One region of the Ottowia oryzae genome, then DNA from elsewhere that is predicted to be linked to it. Evidence: predicted binding sites of a transcription regulator. Region 1 holds the regulator's gene; each other region holds the start of a gene.
The links. The regulator sigma-54, encoded in region 1, starts transcription at its own class of promoters, with help from an activator protein. The targets are predictions, from matches to a motif close to TGGCANGNAANCTGCTTT.
Positions count from the first base shown of each region.

Region 2: a site for sigma-54 is predicted at 3,918-3,935, ahead of C6570_RS11020 (transglutaminase family protein). Genes of this name have one in related genera too.
Region 3: a site for sigma-54 is predicted at 2,789-2,806, ahead of C6570_RS13780 (formate/nitrite transporter family protein). Genes of this name have one in related genera too.

Region 1 covers NZ_CP027666.1:1,128,000-1,134,138, forward strand. The annotation lists partial or broken gene C6570_RS18370 (GAF domain-containing protein) at 1-1,474, opposite strand, end outside; gene rpoN (RNA polymerase factor sigma-54) at 1,657-3,237, opposite strand; gene lptB (LPS export ABC transporter ATP-binding protein) at 3,234-4,004, opposite strand; gene lptA (lipopolysaccharide transport periplasmic protein LptA) at 4,049-4,702, opposite strand; gene C6570_RS05320 (thiol:disulfide interchange protein DsbA/DsbL) at 4,809-5,438, opposite strand; gene C6570_RS05325 (SPOR domain-containing protein) at 5,535-6,139, opposite strand, start outside.
Region 2 covers NZ_CP027666.1:2,391,850-2,397,988, reverse strand. The annotation lists gene C6570_RS11030 (circularly permuted type 2 ATP-grasp protein) at 1-1,138, opposite strand, end outside; gene C6570_RS11025 (DNA internalization-related competence protein ComEC/Rec2) at 1,253-3,799, opposite strand; gene C6570_RS11020 (transglutaminase family protein) at 3,971-6,139, shown strand, end outside.
Region 3 covers NZ_CP027666.1:3,016,478-3,022,616, reverse strand. The annotation lists gene C6570_RS13795 (helicase HerA-like domain-containing protein) at 1-254, opposite strand, end outside; gene C6570_RS13790 (YebC/PmpR family DNA-binding transcriptional regulator) at 317-1,045, shown strand; gene purD (phosphoribosylamine--glycine ligase) at 1,303-2,580, shown strand; gene C6570_RS13780 (formate/nitrite transporter family protein) at 2,927-3,742, shown strand; gene C6570_RS13775 (bifunctional protein-serine/threonine kinase/phosphatase) at 3,729-5,531, shown strand; gene cobA (uroporphyrinogen-III C-methyltransferase) at 5,547-6,139, shown strand, end outside.

The sequences.
Region 1 (6,139 bases):
CGGCGTTGCGGTAGCGGTGCATGTCGGCCACGCCAGCGCCCACCAGCAGCCCCAGGCTGTTACCCAATGCCTGCAGCGCATCCCGCTCCACCGCGCCCCATGCGACAGTGCCGTCAAAGTCGCTGTCTGGGCCGGTCGTGGTTTCACCAAGGGCGCTACGCGCTGCGCTGGGCACATCGCCGTCGCCGGCGTCCGGGGCCTGGCGGCGCAAGAGCAGGATCCGCGTTTGACTGGGTTCGTCAAAGCAAAACGACATCATCCCGCCCCAGCCCGTCAGCCGTGCCGCCAGGTCGGGTGCAGACTCGGTCAGCGCATCGGTGACATACACCCGACCGCTGTCGACGCCGCCGTCGTGCAGCCAGCGCAGCAGGGCGGTCTGCAGTCCGTGGGGGATATCGCCGTGCGCGAACACGCTGGATTGGTGGCTCATCACCGCAGCCTGCGCCCTGAAGGCGCGCGCCATGTTCGGCAGTCGCGATGCCAGCACCAGCGCCGGATCGGTGGCGCCCTGAAGTTGCGCCAGCAAATTGCCGCGAAGGCGCTCGTGCGTCAACTCGCGTGCAGCGCGGTCCTTGTCCAGTTGGTATTGCAACTGGGTAGACAGCAGCTCGCCCAGCACGGCGCAGCTGGCGCGCACGGGGTAGGGCACCTGCACCGCCGCGCGGTGATGGCAGGCGAGGATGCCCCACAGATCGCCGTCCACGATCAAGGGCACGCACATGGACGCACTGATCCCGCTGTCATGCAGGTAATGGGCATGAAAGTCCGGCACGCTGCGCAGTGCGGACAGTGTCATATCCAGCGGAGCTTCGTGACCGGGCGCAGCTTCGAGCGGCACCGGCGCACTGTCAGCATCCGGAACGTGCCGCGCCGGATTCAGGCTGAACAAGCGACGCGCTTCAACCGGTATGTGGGCTTCTGGAAAGCGCTGACCCAGGCGCGGCGGCCAGTCTGTGGCGCTGCTGGCCTCGGCCACCACCTGGCTGCTGCCGTCTCGCTTGAAATGGTAGGCCAGCACGCGGTCAAAACCCAGCATGGCGCGCAGGGCCCGCGTGCCTTCGTCCAGCAAACCCTGTACGTTGGTCTGTTGGCGCAAGCGGCGCACCACCTGATGCAAGGTTGGGCCGGGATCAAGGTCTTGCCTAGGGTGGGGGCTGGGTTCCAGCTCGACCAGCGTGCCCCATTTCTGCCGCCGGACAAGGCAGTCAAACTGCCGCCCGTTCAGGGCGACGCGGTGATGATCGGCCAACGCAGAATCTTCGCCGCCAGCTTTTGCGGCAACCAGGCTGGCGCCGCTCAGCCCAAACTGTTCGGGCAGCGCGCGGCCGAGCGAGGGCGCCTCGTGGCCCAGCAGCTTGGCCGCATTGGCACTCAGGTGCGTCACAACGCCAAAGCCATCCAACGCGATCAGCACGCCGTGGGCTTGAATCGCGCCAGGCGTGTGAAGTTGGGATTGAGGTTTGAGCAGCGCCACCGGTGGTCCTTGGTCAGATCGTGCGCTGGCGGCCAGGCGTGAGGCGCCGTGGCTGGCCGCACGTCCGATGCAAACGCGTAGGGGAATTCCTACACGCGACCCAGTGTATCGGTGTGCGCGACGCGCGCTCTGCCACGAGGCATAGCCGTGACAGGCGGTCGACGACGGCGCCTGGCGGCGCGTCAGGCAGAAGCCTTGCGCAGCCCGGCCACGGGTATGCGCAAGCCCTCGCGGTACTTGGCTACCGTGCGGCGCGCGCAGTCGATGCCCTGGGCTTTCAGCAGCTCGGCCAGCTGGTTGTCGGACAGCGGCTTGGCCGTGTTCTCGGCATCGATCAGTTGCTTGATCAGCGCCCGCACGGCGGTGCTGGACGCGTTGCCGCCCGATTCGGTGGCCAGCGCCGAGCCGAAGAAATACTTCAGCTCGAACGTGCCGCGCGGCGTGGCCATGTACTTGGCGGTGGTCACGCGCGAGATGGTGGATTCGTGCACGCCCAGCTCGTCGGCCAGGTCGCGTTGCACCATGGGCCGCATGGCCAGCTCACCGTGGATGAAGAAGCTCTTTTGCCGTTCGACGATGGCTTGCGACACGCGCAGGATGGTGTCAAAGCGCTGCTGGATGTTCTTGATGAACCAGCGGGCCTCTTGCAGCCGCTGCGCCAGCGCCTGGTGGTTTTCGCCGCCTTTGCCGCCGCGCAGTGCGCTGGCGTACACGTCGTGCACGCGCAGGCGCGGCATCACATCTGGGTTCAGCTGCACGCGAAAGCGCTGCTGCGCACCGCTGCCGCGCACGCTGACGATCACGTCGGGCACCACCACGTTGCGCTCCACGTCGGCAAAGCGGCGCCCCGGCTTGGGCTCCAGCGTGGCGATCAGCTGCATGCCCTGGCGCACCTGCGCTTCGGGCAGGCCCGTCAGCGCGGCCAGGCGCTTGGCGTCGCGCTTGGCCAGCAGCTCGATTGCCCCGTGCTGGGCGCAAATGGCCTCGGCCGCCCCGACGCGGGCCAGCTCGTCGGGCTCGCCCGCGCAGGCTGCGCGCAGATCGCGCAGCTGCAGCGACAGGCATTCGGCCAGGTTGCGGGTGCCCACGCCGGCCGGCTCCAGCGACTGCAGCAGTTTTAGCGCCATGGTGAAGCGGTGCACCAGCTCTTCCATCTGCTCGATATCGTCGTCGTCGTCGATCAGCGTGGCGGCCAGCTGCGCAAGGGAATCTTCCAGGTAGCCGTCTTCGTTCAGCGACTCGATCAGAAAGCGCAGCGCGGCCGAATCCTCGGGCGACAGGCGAAGGGCCAGCGCCTGCTGATGCAGGTGTGCGGTCAGGCTTTCCTGGGCGCCCGTGCGTTCGCCGGCGTCCAGCTCGTCGTCGCCCGCAGCCTGCTGTCCCCGCGCCGGGGCGTCGCCACCCCATTCGCCGTCGTCGGCGCTGACGTCCACGCTGCCATCGCCGTCCCAGCCTTCGTGCAGTAGGGATTCAGAGTCCAACGGGCCTTCAGCGCCCGCGCCATCAGCGCTGGCAGCTTCAAATTCTGTAGCATTCTCGCTGACCCGGTCGCCCTCGCTGGTGCGCGTGTCGGCACGCGACAGGCCGAATTCCTCGCGCGGGGCGCCGTCTTCCTCGCGCTCCAGAAAAGGGTTGTCGTCCAGCATCTGCTCCACCTCGCTGGACAGCTCCAGTGTGGACAACTGCAGCAGCCGGATCGACTGCTGCAGCTGAGGGGTGAGCGCAAGGTGCTGCGAAACCCGCAGCGACAGACCGGGCTTCACAGGCGGAAATTCTCTCCCAGGTACACGCGGCGCACCTGTGGGTCCTCGACGATGTGCGCGGGCGTGCCGGTGGCCAGCACCCGCCCTTCGCTGATGATGACGGCGTGGTCGCAAATGCCCAGGGTTTCACGCACATTGTGATCGGTGATCAGCACGCCAATGCCGCGCGCCTTCAGGAATTCGATGATGCGCTGGATCTCGATGACGGCGATGGGGTCAATGCCTGCGAACGGCTCGTCCAGCAGGATGAAGCGCGGCTGAGTGGCCAGGGCGCGAGCAATCTCGACGCGGCGGCGCTCGCCGCCCGACAGCGCCGGCGCCGGGGAATCGCGCAGGTCGTTGACGTGCAGCTGCTCCAGCAACTCGGTCAGGCGCCGCTCGATCTCGTCGCGGCTCAGCGCGCGGCCGTCGGGGCCGACCTGCAGCTCCAGCACGGCGCGCACGTTCTCGGCCACCGTGAGCTTGCGAAAGATCGATGCTTCCTGCGGCAGGTAAGACAAGCCCAGGCGCGACCGACGGTGGATCGGCATGTCTTCAATCGACCGCCCGTCGATGCTGATGGTGCCGGCGTCGGCGCGCACCAGGCCGACGATCATGTAGAACGAGGTGGTCTTGCCCGCGCCGTTCGGGCCCAGCAGGCCGACGACCTCGCCGCTGGCCACGTCCAGCGACACGTCGTGCACCACACGGCGGGCGCCGTAGTTCTTGCGCAGCCCGCGCACCTCCAGGCGGCTGTGGCCGTGCTCAGGCGCCAAGGCGGCGGGCATGCTGCCGCCAAAGCGCGAGGCCAGTGCTTCCGCGTTCGCCTCGCTCACCGTGCGGATCCTGTGGCGGGCAATGTCGTCGAGGGCCGCAGCGGCGCGCTGGCGGCGGGCGCTGGCGCAGCGGCCGGGGCGCTGGCCGGATTGCGCGGCGCCAGGATGGCGCGCACGCGCCCGCCGGGGGCAGCCGACGGGGCGCCTGCGGCGCGAGATCCGGCGTCGACCGTGTAAACCTCGGTCACGTTGTTGTAGACGATCAAGCTGCCCATCACTTCATCTTGAATCGTGGCGCCCGCCAGGCGGCGCATTTCGGCGCGGCGGATGAAACGCACGATGTCGCTTTTGCCGTCGTATTCGATGGTTTCGGCTTCGCCCTCGATGTATTCGTCCACGCCCTCGCGCTTTTGCCGGAAGAAGGCGCGCTTGCCGGAGTCGGCGTACATCGTGCCGGACTGGTTGCCGCTCGCGTCCTGGCGCACCTCAAGGCGCGCGCCGCGCATCACGATGGTGCCTTTGGTCACCACAACATTGCCGGTGAAGGTGGTGACTTGCTTTTGATCTTCGTAGCGGCCTGCGTCCGCTTCGATGTTCATGGGTTTGTCGCGGTCGGCGCGTTCCGCGAAGGCGGGGGTGACCAGCGCCAGCGCCAACAGGCCGGCAGCGGCACCGCCCAAGAGGCGCCAGAGAGTCTGGGTATGGGGCACGATTTTTGCTTTACCTATGCGCGCCATTGTAAGCGCAGCGTGCCGCCCGCGCATGAAAAAGCCCGTCGAAACGGGCTCATTCTGGCGCCTTGGCGGGCTGCGGCCATCAACCTTTGCGGGTTTGGGCAATCAGGTTGTTGGTGATCTGAATCATGCGTTCAAAACCACCGGCCATCGACCCATCGGTGTAGTAGCGGCCAGCAATGCCCAAGGCAGGCGTGCCTTCGACCTTGTAGGCGTCCTGCAGCTGGGTGACCTGGCGAATCTTGCTGGCCACGCCGAAGGATTTGTAGGCGGCTTCAAACTTGGCGCGATCCAGGCCCTGCTCGGCGATCCAGGGGAATAGCACATCCGGCTTGTCCAGGCGGATTTTCTTGACCTGCAGCGCGTCGAAGATCTTGGCGTGCACTTCGTCGACCTTGCCCATGGATTCCAGCGCGTAATAGATGCGCTGCAGCGGCTCGAAGCTGCTGTTGAAGCCCACGTGCTCAAGGCGCACGGAAACGTCTTTGGGGGCCGCTTTCTTCCATGCGGCAAAGATCGGCTCAAAGTGCATGCAGTGCACGCAGCCGTATGAGAAGAATTCCACCACTTCGACCTGACCGGCCGGAGCGTTCACGGGGGCGCGGCTCTTCAGCTCGACGTAGCCCTTGCCCGACTGGGCGTGAGCAGGCAGGGAAATCAATGCCGGCGCGGCCAACACGGTGGCGCTCAGGGCAAATTCGCGACGTTTCATCTAGTTCTCCAAGAAACAGGGGTAGCGGGCTATGGAGTGAGCCGGCGCGGCCGAAGTTCCGTCCATCCCGCCGTCTTTCAGCAGCGGCGTGCCGAATTACCGCTGCACGCGCACCAGGGCGGAATCGAAGCCATTGCCATCCAGGCGGCCCTTCACGCGGTCGGCGGCGTCCTTGTTCTGGAACGGGCCCACGCGCACGCGATACACCGTGCGGCCGGCCTGCTCGCGCTCGGTCACGCGCGCTTCCACGCCCATGAGGGATAGGCGTGCGCGCTGCGCGTCGGCGTCGTCCTGGGTGCGGAAGGCGCCGGCCTGCACGAAATACGTGAACGGGTCGGCCGTGGCGCTGCTGGGTGCGGCATTGCCGGTGCGCGAGGCGACCAGGTCGCCCAGCGGGTCGGACGAAGTGGGCTTGGAAGGGGTGCGCGCGGTGGATTCGGCCGCAGGCTTGGTTGCCGAGGCGGTGGCGGTTTCCGTCGCGGGCTTGGCTTCGCGTTCGCGCTCACGGGTGGCGGACGCGGCCGCGCTGCGCGTGGGCGGGGTGACTTCGGCGGGCGCCGGCACGGGCCGCGAGGTGGGGCGCGCTACTTCGACCGGGGCAGGCACAGGCGTCGCCTCGGGGGCGGGCGCCACGGTGCCGGCGGCGGTGGGCGCGCCCGGCTTGGCGGCGTTGCGGTTGCGCAGGGGGCTGTTCGGGTCCC
Region 2 (6,139 bases), 1.3 Mb from region 1:
GCTCTTTGAGGTGCGCCAGCACGTACTGCAAGTCCTTCGGATCACGGCACATGTAGGTGGGCACGTTGTTCAGGATGGGCTTTTCGCCCAGGTAGAACTCGATCATCTTGGGCACGTACGGGTAGATGGATTTGTCGTCCGCCACGCCGGTGCCCACGCCGTTGCAGATGGTCACGTTGCCGGCGCGGTAGGCGCGCATCAGGCCCGCGCAGCCGAGGGACGAATCGCTGCGGAACACTTCCGGGTCCAGGAAGTCGTCGTCCACGCGGCGGTAGATGACGTCCACGCGCTGCGGCCCGCGGGTGGTGCGCATGTAGACGAAGTCGTCGCGCACGAAAAGGTCTTGCCCTTCGACCAGCTCCACGCCCATTTGCTGGGCCAGGAAGGCGTGTTCAAAGTAGGCGCTGTTGTACATGCCGGGGGTCAGCACCACCACCGTGGGGTTGGCCGAGCCACCGGGCCCGCTGTCGCGCAGGGTTTCCAGCAGCAAGTCGGGGTAATGCGCCACCGGCGCCACCTGGTGGCGGGCAAACAGGGCTGGGAACAGCCGCATCATCATCTTGCGGTCTTCCAGCATGTAGCTGACGCCGCTGGGCACGCGCAGGTTGTCTTCCAGCACGAAGTAGTCGCCCGTGCCGTCGGCCTGGCCGGCGCGCACCACGTCCACGCCCGAAATGTGCGAATAGATGTTGTTGGGCACGTCCACGCCCTGCATCACCTTGCGGTATTGGGCGTTGTTCAGCACCTGCTCGGCCGGGATGATGCCGGCACGCAGGATGTCCTGGTCGTGGTAGACGTCGTGGATGAAGCGGTTGAGCGCCGTCACGCGCTGGGCCAGGCCCCGCTCCAGATGGTCCCATTCCGCAGCAGGGACGATGCGCGGGATCAGGTCGAAGGGGATAAGCCGTTCGGTGCCAGAGCCGTCCTCGTCCTTGGCGCCGTACACGGCGAAGGTGATGCCCACGCGGCGAAAGATGACCTCTGCCTCTTCTCGGCGGGCGCGCATCTGCTCGTCGCTCTGCCCGGCCAGCCAGGTGGCGTAGGTGCGGTAGTGCGATCGCACCGCGGAAGAAGCGTAGGCCTCGGGCAGCGCCGTGTGTGTAGCCAGCGCTTCATACATTTCATCGAATGGGTGCATCCCTGATCTCCTGCTGCTAATGCCAGTTCGCTGTTGTAGGCGTGTGACAGACAGGATAGCAAGAAGGGCGCCAACTCTTGCTGACGCGCGCCGAGCCGCATCATGGAGGCCACGTCATGGCGGCATGTGCTGCCAGTAACGGCGGCGCAGCGTACGTTCGCACACTGTCGCGCCCGGCTTCGCACTGTTCCAGTGCATCGCACCACAATGAGGCGAATCGCTCACCGCCGTGGCGCGTTCGGTGTAGCGCGACATCACCGCTGGGACGGGGTGGCCAAATCGGTTGCGATAGCCGGCCTGCACCCAGGCCACGCGCGGCGCCACGGCATCCAGAAACACCGGCGACGACGACGTGCGGCTGCCGTGGTGGGGCACCAAAAGAAGGTCTGCGCGCAGCGCCGCACCATGGTCGTGCACCAAAGCCTGCTCTTGCGCCGCCTCGATGTCGCCCGCCAGCAGCGCGCTGCTGTTGCGGCCGTCGGCCTGGGTCGCGGCGCGGATGTGCAGCACGCAGCTCAGCGCATTCGGCTTCACCCCCGTGCCCTGGTACACCGCGGGCGTGGGGTGCAGCACCTCGAAGCGCACGCCGTCCCATTCCCAGAACTGCCCCGCCAGGCAGCGCAGCGCGGGCCGCTGCGTTTGCAAGGGGTGCGATGCCTCGATCGACGACAGGAGCGCCGCACCCGGCTGGCTGGCCAGCAGCGCCGGGGCGCCGCCCGTGTGGTCGCTGTCGCGGTGGCTGAGCACCACCGTGTCCACCCGCTCGCCCAGCGCGCGCAGCAGGGGCACCAGCACGCGGTCGCCCGCGTCGCTGTCCAGCGAATAGTGCGGCCCGCTGTCGTAAACCAGCGTGTGCGTGGCGGTGCGCACCAGCACGGCGTTGCCCTGCCCCACGTCGGCGGCCAGCAGCTCGAACTGCCCCGGCACCGGGCGCGCGGGCTGCCACAGCAGCAGGGGCGCCAGCAGCGGCACACCGGCCAGCCGCCACGACAAGGGCCAGGGCATGGCCAGCAGCGCCCCGCCCAGCACCGCCGCCACGGCCACCACCAACGGCGCCTGCGCCACCGCCACGCTGGCGCCGGGCCAGGCTGCCAGCCATTGCAGAAAGGCGATCAGGGGCCACAGGGCCCAGGCGGCCGCCTGCCACAGCGGTGCCCACAGCGCGCCCAGCACCGCCAGCGGCGTGACCACCGCCGTCACCCACGGGATCGCCAGCAGGTTGGCCAGCAGCCCGACGGCCGAGGCCTGCCCGAACAGCAGCAGCGTGAGCGGGGTCAGCGCCAGGGTCACCACCCATTGTTCGCGCAGTAAAGCCTTCAACCTGCCTCCAGCGCCCGTTGCAACTACGCTGGCAGCTCCTGAATCGGTAGCAAAAAGCACCCCGACGGCGACAAAGCTGAGCCAGAAGCCTGCCTGCAGCCAGGCCCACGGGTCGAACGCCAGCACCAGCGCGCAGGCCAGCAGCCACGTCAGCCACCACGGCCAGCGCACGCCCACCAGGCGCAGCGCCGCCAGCGTGGCCAGCATCAGCACCGTGCGCTGCGCAGGAACGCCCCAGCCGCTGAACAGCGCGTAAGCCGTGGCCAGCGCCACGCCACCCACCAGCGCCGCGTGCGGCGCGGGCCAGCGCAGGCTGGGGTTGAGGCGCGGCGGCCAGCCCCAGCGCGCGCTGCGCCGCCACAGCCAGCCCACCACGGCCGTGGCCAGCCAGGCGAACATGGTGATGTGCAGGCCGGAAATGCTCATCAAATGCGCCACGCCGGTGGTGCGAAACAAATCCCAATCGGCCCGCTCGATGGCCGCCTGGTCGCCCGTGAGCAGCGCGGCCACCACGGCGGTGCGCCGCTGGGCAGCGGGGTCGGCCGAGGGCGCGGCGGTGGCCAGGATGCGGTCGCGCACGGTTTGGCGCAGGCGTTCGACGGCGTGGCCCTGGCGGGCGGCCAGCCGCACGGGCGCTGAGTCGTGCGGGCCCGCGCGTACGTAGCCGGTGGCGCGCACGCCCTGCTCCCACAGCCACAGTTCGTAGTCAAACCCATGCGGGTTGAAGTTGCCGTGCGCAGCCTTCAGCCGCACCGTGATCTGCCAACGGTCGCCCGCATGCAGATCGGGCAGCGGCGACGCGGGCGTGCGCGGCGCGGCTTCGTCGGCGCCGCCGCGAAAGCCCTCGTCCGCGCGGTACCAGCTGATCAGCAGTCGCCCGGGCAGCGCCACGGGCTGGCCGTCCTGCGTGGCGTGCTCCACGTCAAAGAAGAAGCGCAAGCCGAGTTCGCCCACCTGCGGCATGCGGGACACCACACCGACGATCTGCAAGTCTTGCCCCTCCAGTACGGGGGCGATGGCCGGGAGCTGCGCGGCGCGCCAGCCCGTCTGGGCCAACGCCATCAGCGCGGCGGCCAAAGCCGTGGCCAGGCAGCCGGCCCAAGCCGCATGCAGGCCCCGCCGTCTCAGTAGCCACCAGCTGCCCACGCCCAAGCAGGCGCCCAGTGTGCCCAGCCCCAGGTACACCGCCGAAGCCCACAGATCCGTCTGCTGCAGCTGCAGCGCCGTGCCCGCCACCCAGCCGATCAGCGCGGCGGGCAGCGCGCAGGCCAGGCCATGGGTGTTGCCCGCAGGCGGCTGGCGCGCAGCGCGATGAATGCGGTGGTGCGCAGCGTTATTCATCCGCTATGCCATTGATAGCTGGCCGCGCTGATCCGGTCTGGGCTGAAAGCCATTTTTCTTCTGAAATGCCTTCCCTTAGCCTTGCTGCGCCCCCTCCCGCCGCCTCGCGGCCGCCACCTGGCGCGCAGCTTGCTAGGATGACAGCGTACCGGAACCAAAGGCAACTGCACCATGGCCATTCACGTCGCGCTCACCCACATCACCGACTACCGGTACGACCGCCCCGTCAAGCTGGGGCCGCAAACCGTGCGCCTGCGCCCGGCGCCGCATTGCCGCACCAAGATCCTGTCGTATTCGCTGAAAGTCGAACCGGCCGAGCACTTCATCAACTGGCAGCAAGACCCGTTTGCCAACTACCAGGCGCGGCTGGTCTTTCCGGAACGCACGCGCGAATTGCGCGTCACCGTCGATCTGGTGGCCGAGATGGCCGTCTATAACCCGTTCGACTTCTTCCTTGAGCCATCGGCCGAGCGCTTTCCCTTCACCTACGAAGCGCACCTGCGCGAAGACCTGGCACCCTACCTGCAGGCCGACACCGCCACGCCGCTGCTGGCGCAGTACCTGGCCGGCATCGACCGCACCGAAAAGCCCACCATTGATTTTCTGGTGCAGCTCAACCAGCGCCTGCACCACGACGTGTCGTACCTGATCCGCATGGAGCCCGGCGTGCAAACGCCCGAGCAGACCTTGCAACTGGCCAGCGGCTCGTGCCGCGATTCGGGCTGGCTGCTGGTGCAACTGCTGCGCCACTGCGGCCTGGCGGCGCGGTTTGTCTCTGGCTACCTCATTCAGCTGACGCCCGACGTGAAGTCGCTGGACGGCCCCAGCGGCACCGAGGTCGATTTCACCGACCTGCACGCCTGGTGCGAGGTGTACCTGCCCGGCGCCGGCTGGATCGGGCTGGACCCCACCTCAGGCCTGCTGGCGGGCGAAGGGCATATCCCGCTGGCCTGCACGCCGCAGCCGTCCAGCGCCGCGCCCATCGAAGGCATGGTGGAGTTTGCCGAAGTCGACTTCGGCCACGACATGAAGGTGGTGCGCATCCACGAATCGCCGCGTGTCACCCTGCCCTACAGCGACGCGCAGTGGGGCGACATCCTGGCCGCAGGCGACGCGGTCGATGCCCAGCTGCAAGCCGGCGACGTGCGCCTGACCATGGGTGGCGAGCCCACCTTCGTCGGCGTGGACGACCCCGATGGCCTGGAATGGAACACCGCCGCGCTGGGCCCCACCAAGCGCGTCTTCGCACTGGACCTGCTCTACCGCCTGAAAGACCGCTACGGCCCCAATGGCCTGCTGCACCTCGGCCAGGGCAAGTGGTACCCCGGCGAGCAACTGCCGCGCTGGGCGCTCAGCCTGTTCTGGCGCACCGACGGTCAGGCCATCTGGCACGACCCGCGCTGGCTGGCCGACGAGCGCCAGCCCCACCACGCCACCACCGAGGGCGCGCGCCTCTTCATCGAGGCGCTCGCCACGCGCCTGGGCGTGGGCACCTCCACCGTGCGCCCGGCGTACGAAGACGCCTGGCACTACCTGAACCGCGAGCGGCAACTGCCCTTCAACGTCGACCCGTACGACAGCCGCCTGGACGACGAGGCCGAGCGCGACCGCCTGCGCGACGTCTTCACCCAAGGCCTGGGCCAGGTGGCGGGCTATGCGCTGCCGCTGCACGCTTCATCGCAACTTGAGAACCTGCCCGACCCGTGGCCGTCGGCCGATGGCCAGCGCCCACGGTGGCTGAGCGCGCGCTGGTGGTTCCGCGGCGACCGGCTGACGCTGGTGCCGGGCGATTCGCCGATGGGCTTTCGCCTGCCGCTGGCGAGCCTGCCGTGGGTCAGCGACGAAGACCTGGCGCGCCATCTCGACCCTGATTCCTTTGAAGAAAAAGAGGCTCTGGCGCCCGAGGACATTGCGCCAGCAGCTACAGAATCAGGAGCAAACGAGGACGAGACACAAAACGGTTTGGACCCGCGCGACCGCGCCCCCCAGCGCAAGGAATCGGCCGCGTGGGTGCCGCGCACCGCGCTGGTGGTGGAGGCGCGCGACCCGGTGCGCGGCCACACCGTGCTGGAGTACTTCCCCGAAATCGAAGGCGACGACGACGCCGCGCAGGCCCAGCGCGCCGCCGTCGCGCGCCACCGCGCCGCCTTGGCCCGCTTTGCGCCCAAGGAAGGCGCATCCCGCGTGCTGTACATCTTCATGCCGCCGCTGGAAAAGCTGGAGGACTACCTCGACCTGGTCGCCGCCATCGAAGCCACCGCCGCCCAGCTGGGCCAACCGGTGGTGCTGGAAGGTTACCCACCCCCGCGCGATCCGCGCGTGAAGATGCTGCAGATCACG
Region 3 (6,139 bases), 1.9 Mb from region 1:
AGGCCGCGCTCTTTCAGGATGTCGGCCATCTTGCCGCCCACGCTGCCGGTCTGGCTGATGCCGGTCAGGTCGCCCTTCACGTCGGACATGAAGACCGGCACGCCGATCTGGCTGAAGGATTCGGCGATCTTCTGCAGCGTGACGGTCTTGCCCGTGCCGGTGGCACCGGTGATCAGGCCGTGGCGGTTGGCCAGGCCCGGCAAGATGAAGCATTCAATGTCGCCGCGCTGGGCAATGAGCTGGGGTTCGGCCATGGCTGTGCGTCAAAAGTAAAATCGCCGCATTATCCCAAGCACATCGCAGAAAGCAGCACTCCATGGCCGGACACAGTAAATGGGCCAATATCCAGCACCGCAAGGGCCGCCAGGATGAGAAACGCCAACGGGTCTGGACCCGCGTGGTGCGAGAAATCATGGTGGCAGCGCGCACCGGCGGGGGCGACCCCACCGCCAACCCGCGCCTGCGACTGGCTATTGAAAAAGCCAAGGCCGCCAACATGCCGGCCGACACCGTCAAGCGCAACATCGACAAAGCCACCGGCAACCTCGAAGGCGTGAGTTACGAAGAGATTCGTTACGAAGGCTACGGCATTGGCGGCGCCGCCATCATCATCGACACCATGACCGACAACCGCGTGCGCACGGTGGCCGAGGTTCGCCACGCGTTCAGCAAATACGGCGGCAACATGGGTACCGAAGGCTCGGTGGCGTTCCAGTTCAAACACGTCGGCCAGATCATTTTTGCGCCGGGCACCAGCGAAGACAAGGTCATGGAAGTGGCGCTTGACGCGGGTGCGGACGACGTCGTGACCGACGAGGACGGCGCCATCGAGGTGCTGACCGACCCCGCGCAGTTCGAGGCCGTGAAGAACGCTCTTGAGGCGGCTGGCCTGACGCCCGAAGTGGCTGAGGTGACCATGCGCGCCGAAAACACCATCGACCTGACCGGCGAAGACGCCGCCAAGATGCAAAAGCTGCTCGACGTGCTGGAAGACCTGGACGACGTGCAGGACGTGTTCCACAACGCCAACGTGGAGCTGGCTTGAAGCTGGCGTTGCCCCCGTCTGCACTGGCGCCAGCGTGCGCCGTGCTGGCCTGCCTTTTGGCGGCTTGCGGGGGCGATACGGATGCGTCCTGGTGCTTGGCCGGTGGCAATGGCCATTGGTCGGCTGGTTACAACACCAGCAGCTGCCCGCCTGAGCGGGCTGCGGAAGTCGTAGCGCCAGGGCTCGGTGACCAGTCCGGGCAGCATTGAAGGCACCCCGCCTGAATGGCCTGCGCGCGAAACAAGTGAAGTGAACCCATGAAGATTCTGGTGATCGGCGGCGGTGGCCGTGAACACGCGCTGGCCTGGAAATTGGCGCAGTCGCCCAAAGTGCAGCAGGTGTACGTGGCGCCCGGCAACGGCGGCACGGCCTTGGCCAGCAACCTGCAGAACGTGCCCATCACCGATGTGGCGGCGCTGCGCGACTGGGCGCTGGCGGAAAAGATCGGTTTGACCGTGGTGGGGCCAGAGCAGCCCCTGGCCGCCGGCGTGGTGGACGATTTCCGCGCCCACGGCCTGCGCATCTTCGGCCCGAGCAAAGCAGCCGCGCAACTCGAAAGCTCCAAGGCCTTCAGCAAGGCCTTCATGAAGCGCCACGGCATTCCCACGGCCGAGTACGAAGCCTTCACCGATGCAGACGCCGCGCACGCGTACGTGGAGGCCAAGGGCGCGCCCATCGTTGTCAAGGCCGATGGCCTGGCAGCCGGTAAGGGTGTTGTGGTAGCTGCTACCAAAGATGAAGCGCATGCCGCCATCGACGACATGCTGGGCGGCAACAGCCTGGGCGTGGCGCACAACGACGGCGGCGCGCGTGTGGTGATCGAAGAGTTTTTACAGGGCGAGGAAGCCAGCTTCATCGTGATGTGCGACGGCAAGAACGTGGTCGCCATGGCCACCAGCCAGGACCACAAGCGATTGAAGGACGGCGACGAGGGCCCGAACACCGGCGGCATGGGCGCTTATTCGCCCGCGCCCGTGGTCACGCCCGACGTGCACGCCCGCGCCATGCGCGACGTGATCCTGCCCACCGTGCGCGGGATGGACAAGGACGGCATTCCCTTCACTGGCTTTCTGTACGCCGGCCTGATGATCGGCGCGGACGGCAAGCCCAAGACGCTGGAATTCAACACCCGCATGGGCGACCCGGAGACCCAGCCCATCATGATGCGACTCAAGTCCGACCTGGTGGACGTGATGATGGCCGCCACCAGTGGCAAGCTGGACGAGGTCGAGCTGCAGTGGGATCGCCGCGCTGCGCTGGGCGTGGTGATCGCCGCTGGCGGCTACCCGCTGAACCCCAAGAAGGGCGACGTGATCACCGGCCTGCCCAAGCCGACCGACGACGTGGTGGTGTTCCATGCCGGCACAGCCGAGCAAGGCGACAAGACCCTCACTTCAGGTGGGCGCGTGCTGTGCGTGACAGCGCTGGCCGATTCCGTGAAGCAGGCGCAGTCCAAGGCGTACGACGCGGCGCGCAGCATTCACTTTGACGGGATGCAGTACCGGCGCGACATCGGCCACCGCGCGGTGAAGTAAGTCGTTGTTAGCGCGGGTGGCTTGGCGCGGCGTGTACCTGACTGCGCTTCGGCTGGGCCACGGAGTCATTCGAGCGAGTCAGCAGCAGTCTTGCATTTGCGCACGGTTTTGGACTTGCTCGCCTGAAAAGGTGCGGTTTGGCAACTGAAGGGCCGTACGCGCGCACCGCTTGCGGGCAAAGGCGGCTTATACACAGCGAATTTCTGCTTGGCACGTAACGTGCGTAAGACGTGACGTCCCCGACGCCTGAGCGACTCAGGTGGGGCGTATGGCAAAGGCGCCATGGACCAGCGATGGTTCATGGCGCCTTTGTTTTTGTCCAACGCAATGTCGTCAAGGTTCTCAAATGTCTTACATCGTGCCTTCGGAATTCGTCACCAAGATGGTCGACGCAGGTGAATCCAAGCTCTACATGGCGACGCGAGATGCCTTCATCCGCGCGCTGATGGCCGGGGCCATCCTGTCGGTAGCGGCCGCCTTCGCAGTGACGGTCTCGCTGCAAACGGGTCAGCCCATCGTCGGCGCCATCCTGTTTCCGGTCGGGTTTTGCATGCTGTACCTGATGGGGTATGACCTGGTGACGGGCGTATTCATGTTGACGCCGCTGGCCTGGCTGGATCGGCGGCCGGGGGTCACGTTGCCTGCAATCTTGAAACACTGGCTGATAGTGTTCGCGGGCAACTTCGCCGGCGCCCTGATCGTCGCCGTCTTGCTGGCATTTGTGTACACGTACGGCTTTTCAGCGCCAGCGGGCAAGATCGGCGACACGCTGGCGCATATTGGTGAGAACCGTACCTTGGGGTACGCGGCCCATGGCGTGGCGGGCTGGTTCACCATCTTCATTCGCGGCATCTTGTGCAACTGGATGGTGTCGCTGGGCGTGGTGGGCGCCATGGTGTCCACCAACGTGAGCGGCAAGGTGATTGCCATGTGGATGCCCATCATGCTGTTCTTCGCCATGGGGTTCGAACATTCCGTGGTCAATATGTTCTTGTTCCCCACAGGCCTGATGCTGGGCGGCAACTTCTCGATCGCCGACTACTTCATCTGGAACGAGATCCCTGTGCTGCTGGGCAACATGGTGGGCGGCCTGACCATGACGGGCCTGGCGCTCTATGCCACTCATGTCAAGACCGCGCCACGCAAGCATGCGATCGCCTGAGGGCGCTTCGGTGGGGGCGGGCAGCGGCAACGCGACGCCCCGGCTTCGTGTTCGCTTGGCACAAGCCAGCGAACGCGGGCAGCACGCACGCAACCAGGACTTCCACGGGGCTTGCGTCCCCAACGAAGAAGTGGTGCCGACCAAGGGTGTTGTGTTGGCCATCGCGGACGGTGTGGGCTCCAGCGAAGTGGCTCATCTGGCCAGTGAAATTGCCGTGCGCAGCATGCTGGAGGACTTTTTCAGCACGCCGGCCAGTTGGTCGATACGAAAATCCGCCCAGCGCGTGATTGAAGCGACCAATGGCTGGTTGTACGCGCAGTCGCGCCAGGCCGGGCATACCGGCGCACGCCGCGATCAGGCGTGCGCTTGCACCCTCAGCGTCTTGGTTCTTCACTCATGCACGGCCCATGTATTCCATGTGGGCGATGCGCGCATCTACCGCTTGCGCCAAGGCGAGCTTGAACAGATCACGCAAGACCACCGCGTCTTCATCGACGGTCAGAAAGGCGTGTCACGCGTTCTGGGTGTGGCACAGCACGTCGAGGTGGATCACGAAAGCCAGCCGATTGAAATCGGCGACGTTTTTTCGTTGATGACGGATGGCGTGCACGAGCACGTGGACGCTGCTGCACTGCGGCACGCCATGGCGCAGGCTGCCAGCCCCGATGCGGACTTGGCTGCGGTGGCTGCAGGGCTTGTGGCATCGGCGCGAAGCCATGGCAGCACAGACGACGCCACGATTCAGATCCTGCACGTGTTGGAGCTTCCTGAGCGCCATCTCAGTGACCTGAGGCAGTATGCAGGGCCGCTGCCGTGCCCGCCGTTGCTCAGCCCTGGACAGAGCCTAGATGGCTTGACCGTAGTCGAGCAGCTGCACGCGAGCAGCCGCAGTCACGTATACCTCGTCGAGCGAGAAAGCGCCGAGGGGCAGCCGACAGGCAGCGGGCGTTGGGTCATGAAGATTCCATCTCTGGATGGGCGTAACGACCCTTCCTACCTTGAGCGCATGCAGCTAGAGGAATGGATGGCAAGGCAGATTCACAGCGCCCATGTGGTGCGCAGTGCGCCCGCCACGCCGCACCGAAGCTACCTATATGTGCTGAGTGAATATGTGCCTGGCGTCACGCTCACGGCGTGGATGAGAGCGCATCCGAACCCTGGCCTGGATGCGGTTCGAGGCGTCATCGAGCAGATAGCGCGCGGCCTGCAGGCCATGCATCGGCGAGAGATTCTTCACAGGGATCTCAGACCAGACAATGTGCTGGTCGACGACCAGGGCGCGGCTTGCATCATTGATCTGGGCTCTGCGCAGGCCGCTGGGTTGCGCACGGCAGCAGAAGCCGACGAGCCTATGGGCGGCGTTGGGACATTAGCATTCACCGCGCCCGAACAGTTTTTAGGCGTTCGGGCCAGTATGCAGTCGGATCAGTACGCGTTGGCTTGCATGGCCTACCAGATGCTGAGTGGACGCCTGCCCTACGGCACGCGGGTGGCACGCGCCCGCTCCTTCGCCGAGCAGGCGCGTCTTGGCTATGAGCCGGTGGCGACGCCTGAGAGGGATTTGCCGGTGTGGCTCGATGACACGTTGGCACGCTCGTTGCATCCAGACCCAGCGCAACGTTTCGAGACCTTGTCAGAGTTCGTGCAAGGCCTGCGCCAACCAACAGCGTTGCGGCCTGCGCACAGATCTCTGAGCGAACGGCACCCGCTGCGGTTTTGGCAAGGCCTTTGCGCTGCTTTGGCGCTCGCCTTGTGTTGCTCCCTGTGGGCGCTGGTTCAAGTGGGTTGAAACTGAAGGCTGACCATGATGCGAGATTTGCTGCGTTTCCCTTTGGGCCCTTCGCCTGCCGAGCGCGCTGCCGGCAAGGTGTGGCTGGTGGGCGCCGGACCGGGCGACCTGGAGCTCTTGACGCTCAAGGCGGTGCGGGTGCTGGGCGAGGCGGAAGTGGTGCTGGTGGATGACCTCGTCAATCCGGAAATCTTGAGCCATTGCGCGCAGGCGCGCACAGTTTGGGTTGGAAAGCGCGGGGGTTGCCGATCCACCTCACAAGCGTTCATCCAGCGGCTGATGTGGCGACTTGCCCGGCAAGGCAAGTGCGTGGTTCGGCTGAAGGGCGGTGATCCCGGCGTGTTTGGCCGGGCTGGCGAAGAGGCGCTGTGGCTGCACGCTCGTGGCGTGCCCTGCGAGGTGGTCAATGGCGTTACGGCTGGCGCAGCGGCGGCCACTGCGTGTGGCTTTCCGTTGACGATGCGTGGGATGACGATGGGGGTGACGCTGGTGACGGGCCATACCGAGCACGGCGACACACCGAACTGGCCTGCGTTGGCGCACAGCGGTACGACGCTGGTGATTTACATGGGCGTGTCGACGATGGCACAGACGCAGGACTCACTTTT